Regions from separate parts of the Nonomuraea sp. CA-141351 genome, predicted to be linked through region 1. Evidence: riboswitches for the same ligand, from Rfam matches in the RefSeq annotation. Region 1 holds a riboswitch; each other region holds the start of a gene.
What was found. Region 1 has a riboswitch for cyclic di-AMP ahead of ACQPWU_RS50595 (C40 family peptidase). Riboswitches for the same ligand answer to the same signal wherever they lie in the genome.
Positions count from the first base shown of each region.

Region 2: it holds a riboswitch for cyclic di-AMP, as region 1 does, so the genes downstream of both, ACQPWU_RS44185 (coiled-coil domain-containing protein) here and ACQPWU_RS50595 (C40 family peptidase) in region 1, are expected to answer to the same signal.
Region 3: it holds a riboswitch for cyclic di-AMP, as region 1 does, so the genes downstream of both, ACQPWU_RS01910 (glycoside hydrolase family 25 protein) here and ACQPWU_RS50595 (C40 family peptidase) in region 1, are expected to answer to the same signal.

Region 1 covers NZ_CP191982.1:10,770,301-10,773,499, forward strand. Annotated here, with positions in the region: gene ACQPWU_RS50590 (3-isopropylmalate dehydrogenase) at 182-1,228, opposite strand; cyclic di-AMP (ydaO/yuaA leader) riboswitch at 1,327-1,471, shown strand; gene ACQPWU_RS50595 (C40 family peptidase) at 1,523-2,068, shown strand; gene ACQPWU_RS50600 (ROK family transcriptional regulator) at 2,124-3,199, opposite strand, start outside.
Region 2 covers NZ_CP191982.1:9,417,489-9,420,687, reverse strand. Annotated here, with positions in the region: gene galT (galactose-1-phosphate uridylyltransferase) at 1-966, shown strand, start outside; cyclic di-AMP (ydaO/yuaA leader) riboswitch at 1,031-1,171, shown strand; gene ACQPWU_RS44185 (coiled-coil domain-containing protein) at 1,177-2,133, shown strand; gene ACQPWU_RS44180 (hypothetical protein) at 2,349-2,495, opposite strand; gene ACQPWU_RS44175 (YybH family protein) at 2,944-3,199, shown strand, end outside.
Region 3 covers NZ_CP191982.1:372,751-375,949, forward strand. Annotated here, with positions in the region: gene ACQPWU_RS01900 (NAD-dependent epimerase/dehydratase family protein) at 1-356, shown strand, start outside; gene ACQPWU_RS01905 (glycosyltransferase family 2 protein) at 353-1,012, shown strand; gene ACQPWU_RS01910 (glycoside hydrolase family 25 protein) at 1,070-1,846, opposite strand; cyclic di-AMP (ydaO/yuaA leader) riboswitch at 1,859-2,001, opposite strand; gene ACQPWU_RS01915 (WD40 repeat domain-containing protein) at 2,341-3,199, shown strand, end outside.

The DNA of each region.
Region 1 (3,199 bases):
CTACAGAATCTGCGGATAGGCGGTGGTGGGCGGCACTGCTCCCCGGGGGGCAGCACCGTACTTCTTATTGTCTCGCTATATGGGATGGCAAGCGGCCAATGGGGTGGTTAGGCCGTTTGGACGCGAAAAAGCGCCCGGCGGTCCTCTGCGGACCACCAGGCGCTTGCGGGGCTAGGCGGTCCTAGCCGGATACTCGCGCGGTGATGTCGTCACCGATCTCGTGGGTGGTGCGGCCGGCCCAGCCGGTCAGCCGCTCGAGGATGTCGTCGGCCACCGCCTGCTCGACCTTGGCCGCCTCGGCGTGCAGCCCGAGGTGGTCGAGGAGCATGGCGACGGACAGGATGGTCGCGGTCGGGTCGGCCTTGCCCTGGCCGGCGATGTCGGGCGCGCTGCCGTGCACCGGCTCGAACATGCTGGGCGCGTTGCGCTCAGGGTTGATGTTGCCGCTGGCCGCCAGGCCGATGCCGCCGGCGATGGCCGCGCCGAGGTCGGTGATGATGTCGCCGAACAGGTTGTCGGTGACGACCACGTCGAACCTCTGGGGCTGGCTCACGAAGAACATCGAGGCCGCGTCGATGTGGCAGTAGTCGGTCGTGACCTCGGGGAACTCCTCCGCCACACGGTTGACCGTGCGCTGCCACAGGTCGCCCGCGTAGGTGAGCACGTTGGTCTTGTGGACGAGCGTCAGCTTCTTGCGGGGACGCGACCTGGCCTTCTCGAACGCGTAGCGCACGACGCGCTCGACACCGTAGGCGGTGTTGAGCGACTCCTGGGTGGCGATCTCGTGCGGCGTGCCGCGCCGCATGGCGCCGCCGGTGCCCGCGTAGAGGCCCTCGGTGCCCTCACGGACGACGATCATGTCGATGTCTTCCGCGGACGTGTCGGCCAGCGGGGTCTCCACGCCGGGGAACAGCTTGACCGGGCGCAGGTTGACGTAGTGGTCGAACTCGAAGCGCAGCTTGAGCAGCAGGTCGCGCTCGAGGATGCCCGGCGGGACGCTGGGGTCGCCCACGGCGCCGAGTAGGATCGCGTCGTAGCCGCGCAGTTCCTCCATCACCGAGTCGGGCAGGGTCTCGCCGGTGCGGTGATAGCGGGCGGCGCCAAGGTCATAGTGAGTGGGCTCGATCTTCGTGCCCACGGCCTCCAGGACCTTGAGGCCCTCGGTCACGACCTCGGTGCCGATGCCATCGCCGGGGATGACTGCCAGACGGATGTTACGCGACTCCATGGGCCGTACCTTACCGCGTCGTCTCGACTGACGAACACTTCATCTCAAACCTCGGACGCCCAATTTGTCCTTATTGCGGTTCTTTGACCGTTTCGTTAGAGTCCGACGAGCCTAATCCACGCAGCGGTTGCGTGGAGCCGGGGACCCACTTTCCCCCTGGGGCGAATCGGCACCCCCATGCCGTAGGGCTACTTCCAGGCCCGAGCCCGTCAGCTAACCCGGCCGGCCGCATGGAAGGACAGACCCCTGTCTCGCATTGCCATAGCCCTGGCGGCGGGCGCCGCCGGGCTCATCTTGGCCACCCCAGCCCAGGCCGCGACCAACGACGGCTCCACCACCCCGACCGACCCCACCACTCTGACCGCCGCCCAGGTCAAACAAATCCGGGCGCAGCAAACTCCCAAACCCGCCTGGAAGATCGCCCTCAAGTTCGCCATGAAGCAGCGCGGCATACCGTACGTGTGGGGCGGCGCCAGCAAGAGCGGGTACGACTGCTCCGGGCTCATGCTCAGGGCGTACGAGCACGCGGGGATCGAGCTGCCCCGCGTCGCGGCGGACCAGTACAACGCATTCGGCAGGAAGATCGCCTGGAATGACCTCAAACCCGGCGATCTGGTCTTCTTCGAAGGCCTCGGGCACGTAGGGATGATCTCCCGGCCCGGCTACATGGTCCACGCGCCGCACACGGGTGACGTGGTCAAGGAGGAGCGCCTGTCCAGCTGGCGCAGGGACTCCTTCGTGGGTGCCGTCCGCCCCGACCCCAAGGGCGTGCGGCTCTGGGCCAAGCTCAAAGAGCAGCGCAACGCCCCCGCGCCCGCCATGCTCAAGGCCACCCTGTAGGAAGCGCTCCCGCACGCCGGGGGACACCGGAAGACGCGCCGCGCCAAGGCCGAGGTCAGGGCAGGCGGGCGTCGAAGATGAGGTCCCAGGCGCGGGTCCGGGCGTGGGCGACCGCGCCCAGCAGGACGCCGCTGTCCCCCAGCGTGCTGGCCACCACCGCGGGCCGCAGCGGCCCGAGCTCCGCGATCCGGGTCTCGATGGCCGCGCCCAGGAGGTCCAGGTTGCGCCCCACGCCGCCGCTGAGCACGATCACCTCGGGGTCCAGCACCGCCGCGACCGCCACCAGCAGCCCCCCGATGCGGCGGCCCTCGGCCTCCACCACCGAGCGGGCCACGGCGTCGCCGGAGGCGGCCGCGGCGAAGACCTCCTTGGCCGTGTCCAGGGTCAGACCGGCGGCGCGGGCCGCGCGGACCACGCCCGGAGCGGCGGTGACCGCCTCCGTGGCGCCGTGGGACAGGGCGTGGTCGGACGACGGCGCGGGCTCTTCGGCGGCCGGCACGTAGGAGACCTCGCCGGCCGCCCCGCGGGCGCCGACGTACAGCTCGCCGTTGACCACGATGCCCATGCCGACGCCGGTCCCGATGGACACGAGCGCGAAGTCGGACTTACCGCGCCCCTCCCCGTGCACGTGCTCGCCGACGGTGGCCAGGTTGATGTCGTTCTCGATGACGAGGTCCACCTCGAGCGTGGCTCGCAGGCGTTCGGCCAGGTCGGAGCCGGGCAGGTTGGGGGCGAACTCCAGGCGGCCGAGCGCGGGGTCGTACACGCCGGGCGATCCGACCACGGCGCAGGCGATGGCGGGCCAGTCGACGTCGGCCTCCCGCGCGGCGGCCCGGCACAGCTCGCCGACCAGGAGGGCGAGCTCGGCGGAGGTCCTGGCGGTGTTGCGGCCGTCCGTCCTGCCGGCGAACGCCCCGCGCAGGTCGGCGACAGCGACCCTGATCCAGTCGCGCCCGATGTCGATGCCGGCGACGTGGGTGGCGGCGGCGTTCACGTCGTACAGGGACGTGACAGGTCCTGGACGACCGGAGACCTCTCCGACGAGGTGGACGAGCCCGTCCTGCTCCAGCCCGGCCAGGGCGGCGGAGACCGTGGGCTTCGACAGGCCGGTGATCTTGGCGAGGTCGGCGC
Region 2 (3,199 bases), 1.4 Mb from region 1:
GCCTCCGAGCTGCGTTACGACCCGCTGACCGAAGAGTGGATCGCGATGGCGGGGCACCGGCAGACGCGCACGTTCCAGCCGACCGGCTCGGCGAGCGAGTGCCCGCTGTGCCCGTCGTCGGACACGCGCTCGTCGGAGATCCCGGCGTACGACTACGACGTCGTGGTGTTCGAGAACCGGTTCCCGTCCTTCTCCGGCAATTTCGGGACTTACCAGGATGTGGGCGGGTTGAGCGATGTTCGCCCGGGAGCGGGGAGGTGTGAGGTCGTCTGCTTCACCTCTGAGCACTCGTCCTCCTTCTCCCGGCTCTCCAGCGACCAGGTGGAGCTGGTCATGGAGGCGTGGGCCGACCGCACGGCCGAGCTGTCCGGGATCGAGGGTGTGGAGCAGGTGTTCTGTTTCGAGAACCGGGGCGAGGAAATCGGTATCACGCTCGCCCACCCGCACGGCCAGATCTACGCCTACCCGTACGTCACGCCCAGGACCAAGCTCCAGCTCGCCGCCGCCAGGCGTTACACCAAGGGCAACCTGTTCGCGGACGTGCTGGCCGCCGAGCGGGCCGAGGCGACGCGGGTGGTGGCCTCCAACGAGCTGTGGACGGCGTTCGTGCCCGCCGCCGCGCGCTGGCCGTACGAGGTGCACATCTACCCGCACCGGCAGGTGCCCGATCTGGCCGCGTTGTCGGAGGAGGAGCGCTCGGCGTTCGCGCCGCTCTACACCTCGGTGCTGCGGGCCTTCGACGACCTGTTCGGCGTCGTGATGCCGTACATCTCGGCCTGGCACCAGGCGCCCGTACGGCGGGATCGCGAGCTCGCGTACCTGCACCTGGAGCTGTTCAGCATCAGGCGGGCGCCGGGGAAGCTCAAGTACCTGGCCGGGTCGGAGTCGGCCATGGGTGCTTTCGTGAACGACGTGCTGCCGGAGGAGGCCGCGCGTATGCTTCGATCACAAGTAGATCACTATTAGGTTTCTAGTTAGGGTCGCATTACTTGTGATCTACCACTAACATCCCTTTTGCACCGGCTGTAACTGCCGTTGCATGCCTAATCCCGGGCGTGTCGCCCGGGAGCCGGGGACCCACCTCGTTCTGGGGTGAATCCGACCACGTGTCGGTAGGGCACCTCCACGCCCGAACCCGTCAGCTAACCCGGCCGGCAGAGGGAGAGGAACATCCACGTGGCGGCTCCGTCCCCCGTGGCGCTTGCCATCGGTCTCATCACTGCCGCGGCCATCGCCGTCCTGCCGGCAACCGTGGCGTCGGCGGCCCCCAAGCCGTCGGAGACCGAGCTCCGCGCCCAGCTGAAGCAGCTCAACAGCAAGGTTGACAAGCTCATCGAGAAGTACAACCTCAAGCGCGTCGAGCTGGCCAAGGCGCAGCAGGCCGCCAAGGCCGCCAAGGACCGCCTGGCCACCGCGGAGCAGACGCTGGCCACGGCCGAACAGCGGGTCGCCGACGTCGCCAGGATGCGCTACCAGAACCACGACCCATCGGTGCCCGCCATCCTGCTGTCCCAGAACGCTCCCGGTATCGCCCTGCTCGAACAGCTCACAGCCGAGCAGCAGGCCGTCGTGCAGGGTGTGGCCAAGGCACGCGACGAGAAGAAGCAGGCCTCCGACCAGGCCGCCGCGCTCGCCACCCAGATCAGCGCGGACGCGAAGGACGTGGCCAAGCAGCGCCAAGAGGCCCAGGACGTCATCAAGGACATCCAGAAGAAGCTCCAGGACCTGGTGCCGTTCGGCCCCGGCCGCAATTCGAACGGCAGCTGGGCCCCGGAGCTGCCCACGGGCTCGGACAACATCACGGCCCGTACGCGGCTGATGAAGGCGGAGGTGGCGAAGAACTTCAAGCTGCCGTACGAGGTGGGCTGCTTCCGCTCAGGCTCCAGCGGCGAGCACCCGCTGGGGCGGGCCTGCGACTTCATGATGAGCACCGGCGGCACGATGCCGGCGGCCATCAACAACGCCCTGGGTGACCGCATCGCGGACTGGGCGCTCAAGAACAAGGACAAGCTCGGCGTCAAGTACGTGATCTGGAAGCAGCGCATCAACATGGGCTCGGGCTGGCGGGCCATGTCGGACCGCGGCAGCATCACCGAGAACCACTACGACCACGTGCACATCTCGATGTACTAGAAATGGGGATTTTGCATCTGGTGCTGTATATCCACTGGTTGAGATGGCGTTCGTGCTGGCAGCCATGCGGTTGAGCGTTCGGAGTGCCAGCTCCGCCGTGTCGCCTGTGGTGCTCTGAGCCGCATTTCTTCTCGTTCTCCGGACACCTTCTCGCATCAGATGCGAGGGGGTGTTGACGGTGAGAAGGGCGGCTGTGGAGCGCCGTTCGCGCGCACCTACCTGCTGCGACGCCTGCGTGGAAGCCACGTGATCAGCACGGCCAGGGCGACGGTCGCGCAGGCGCCCGCCGAGTCGATGTCGCCTTCGGCGAACGCCAGTGCCGTCGGCAGCAGCGGCATCCAGAAGAAGGCCACGGATGGCATTTCGTTTGTATCGCTGCTTCGGCGGGATCTCGGGAGAACTCGGCCCTGGTGTACATGATCGCCACGAAGGGGCCCATCGTGAGGATCACGAACAGCCAGTGGATGCCGGTGGTGGGCGCGAACTGGAGTCAGGCCAGATCCGCAGCGCTCATGGTGCGTCCTTCCTGGTGCGGTGGTGCCTGTGCGGGCCTTTGCGACCGTAGAGGACAGACGCTTATGCCTTCCAAGACCGGTTTCGCCATGAACGGATGACCCGTAAGGCATAGTCCCTCGCTGAGGGTCCGCATCCGGCTCGCCGCCCCGCATTGAGCTCACCCAAGGAGCGTTCGACCAGGCGATGCGAAGCGCCTCGCGGCCCGGCTGCAGCTCCATCATGCCGCTCAGGACATAACGCCATAGCAATATTAATCTTAGACAAGATAACCCTTGAGCCATAGCTTCGGGAGGTGTGAGAAGCCAGATTCCACCTCAAGGGAAGGTTGGGGTAGCGATGCCTACGCAACGCGAGGTAGATGAAGCCAAGATCCGCCAGCTGGTCGACAAGATCGTCGAAGGGCTCCAAGGCAAGGATCTCGAGGGTCTGAAGCGGCTTTACGCAACGGACATTGTGTCCTTCGACATCGAGCAGCCGCTCCAGCATGTGGGGATCGAGGCGAAGCTCAAGAACTGGGCGCCCGTGTTCACGTTCTTCGAGAGCGTGACCT
Region 3 (3,199 bases), 2.4 Mb from region 1:
TCCGTTCCGAGCTGGAGGCGGGACGGCCGCCGAAGGTCTTCGAAGACGGCGGCCAGCTCCGCGACTTCGTGCACGTACGCGACGTCGCCCGGGCGAACCTGGCGGCCGCCCTCGCGCCCGCGCATCCCGGCGAGCCGCGCGCCTACAACATCGCCAGCGGCACCCCGCACACCGTCGGCGAGATGGCCGCCGCACTGGCCGCCGAGCGGGGCGGGCCGGCCCCGCGGATCACCGGCGGCTACCGGCTCGGGGACGTCCGCCACATCGTCGCCTCTCCCGAGCGGGCAGGCCGCGAGCTCGGCTTCCACGCCGAGATCGGGTTCGAGGCGGGCATGAAGGAGTTCGCGTGGTCATGACCGTCGAGGTGATCCTGCCCTGCCTGAACGAGGAGGCCGCGCTCGGCTGGGTGCTCGGTCGCATGCCCGAGGGCTACCGTGCCCTGGTGGTCGACAACGGTTCCACCGACCGCTCCGCCGAGGTCGCCCGCGACCTCGGCGCCCGTGTGGTGCACGAGCCGCGCCGCGGCTTCGGTGCCGCCTGCCATGCGGGGCTGCTGGCCGCGAGCGCGGAGGTGGTCTGCTTCATGGACGCCGACGCCTCCCTCGACCCCCGCCAGCTCCCGAGAGTCGCAGAACCCGTCATAGGCGGCCACGCCGACCTGGTGCTCGGCGCCCGCCGGCCGTGCGAGGCAGGCGCCTGGCCCTGGCACGCCCGGCTCGGCAACGCCGTCATCGCCCGCGGCCTGCGTCGCCGCACCGGGGCGCCGCTGCACGACCTCGGGCCCATGCGGGCCGCCGGACGGTCCCGGCTGCTGGCGCTCGGGCTGAACGACCGCCGGTTCGGCTACCCGCTCGAAATGGTGCTGCGCGCGGCCGCCTCCGGCTGGCGGATCGCGGAGGTGGAGGTGGACTACCTGCGTCGAGCGGGCCGTTCCAAGGTCACCGGCACCGTCCGGGGCACCCTGCGGGCCGCCTCCGACATGCGGCGGGTCATGGCCGAACACATGAGGTGACGCAGCCACAGGTAGGCGTGGACGGACGCGGGCGCCGGCCGTTCGCGCCTTGCTTGCTCAGGCGGCGCGGCGGCCCAGGCTGCGCAGTTGGTCGGCGGTCAGTGCGGAGACGTTCTGGTCGATGGGGGTTTCGGTGTACTGGTGGATGGTCCAGGACTTCCAGTCGGCGGGTGGGGTGATCGCTCCCTTGGCCTTGCTGTAGTGGGCGACCCACAGTGGGTACTCGGCCAGGCCCCTGCCGTAGGTGTTGGCGAAGTTCCAGCCGCTGTAGAACATCGGGGTGATCCCGGTCTTGTCCTTCACGTACGACAGCCACGTCTTGGCCCAGGCGTTGACCTCGGTGACGGACTTGCCGTCCGTGGTCTCCAGGTCAAGGACCAGCAGGTCGCCGGGCTTGGCGGGCTGGGAGTTCACCACGGACAGGAAGTGCTCGGCCTCCGCGACGGGGTCGTTGCCGGGGTGGCCGTAGTGGTAGGCCCCGCGCACGATCCCCTTCTTGCCCAGCTGGAGCCAGTGCCTGGCGAAGGAGGCGTCGCGGTAGCTCGTGCCTTCCGTGGCCTTGATGATGCCGAACTTGGCCGTGCTGGCGTTCCAGTCGTACTGGGGCTCGTAGTTGGAGATGTCCAGGCCGTAGGTGAGAGATCCGGTCTCGTGCTGAGCCGCGTGTTCCGGGCCGTTCTCCGTGGAGGATGCGAGCGCCATGCCGGCCACGCTGGCGACGGCGGCGGTCCCGGCGAGGATCGCACCGGCGACGACGAAGCTGAGGCGCTGGGTGAGGGGATCGAAGTGATGCTTGAGGGCGTGGGCGACTGTGGCAAGCCGAGGCTTGGGCATGACGGCATTGACTCCTTGCTTCCATGCCGCCTACCGGGTTAGCTGACGGGTTCGGGCCTGGAAGTGCCCTACGAGCGCAGCCTGGGCTGGCGTCCGATTCACCCCAAGAGGTGGGTCCCCGGCTCCGCTGGGCGCGGATTCGGCGGCCGAACGCTGTCCCCGGAGAGTTCTGAGGGCAGCGCACGGTCTGGTCAACGAAGCGGCAACGATGCGGCGAAAGTCGTCCCATCTATGCCTTGATTAGGCAAAAGATAGACATCTACCCATAGATAGTGCAAGTAGGGCAAAATGTGATTTCCGCATATCAGCCGCTGAATAGCGCTGAAGTGCCGTGCCTGTAAGGGTTTTCGGGCTCGGTAAAGTTTGAGGGCCGCCTCTTCCAGGCCCCGCTCAGGCGATGCGAAGACCTACGATTGTCAACATACGGGGGCGAATCACCCGTACGTTGCTATTGTGACTTGGCATCATTCCACGGGTAATCGGGACGCGAGTCGATGACGCTCGATCTCACCTTATTGAACGAGGCCGGTCCGGCGTTCCTGCGCGGCGCGCTCGGCGGATCGTGCCCACCGGCCCTGCTGCGGGCCTATCGCCGGGCGCTCCCGCGGCTTCTCGCTCTACCCGGCCCCGAACGGCTCGAGCACCTGCGCGCGACCGCCGCTGCCGAGGAACCGGAAGCCCTGACAGCATTCGATGCGGTAGATCCGGGGACATGGACTCTGGCATGGGAAACCGGCGAGCGGCCCACGGCCTTCCACGTGTGCACGGCCCGGCACGACGGCCCGGTCTGGGCGGTGGCGATGGGCGAGTTCGAGGGCCGCACGTTCGTGGCCAGTGGCGGCGAGGACCACGTGGTACGGCTTCGCGACGCGTTCGACCAGTCAGGGCCGGACCTGGAGGGCCATACGGCGAGTGTCCGTGCCCTGGCGTTCGGCGTGGTGGACGGCCGCCCGGTGCTGGCCGGCGGCGACCACGACGGCACGATCCGTACCTGGGACCCGCTCACCGGAGCGAGCGGGTTCACCCGTGACACGACCGGAGGCCACCCGACAGCCATGGCCTTCGTCGAGGCCGAGGGCGGGCGGATGCTGCTCGCCGTGGCGATCGGCTTCGACAACCGCGGCATCCCGGCCGAAGACGAGGACGGGCGCGTCGACCTGCTGGACCCGGCCACCGGCGAGCTCGTGCGAGAGCTGCGTGCGGAGGAGAGGGACGGGATACTCGACCTCGCGGTGGCGAAGCTGGGCGAGCGGACCGTACTCGCCTCTCTGAGCCCCTACGAGCTGTACGTGTGGGACGTCGCCACCGGCGAGCAGTTGGGGACCGCCGAACTGAGCGATGTCTGGGAGGACA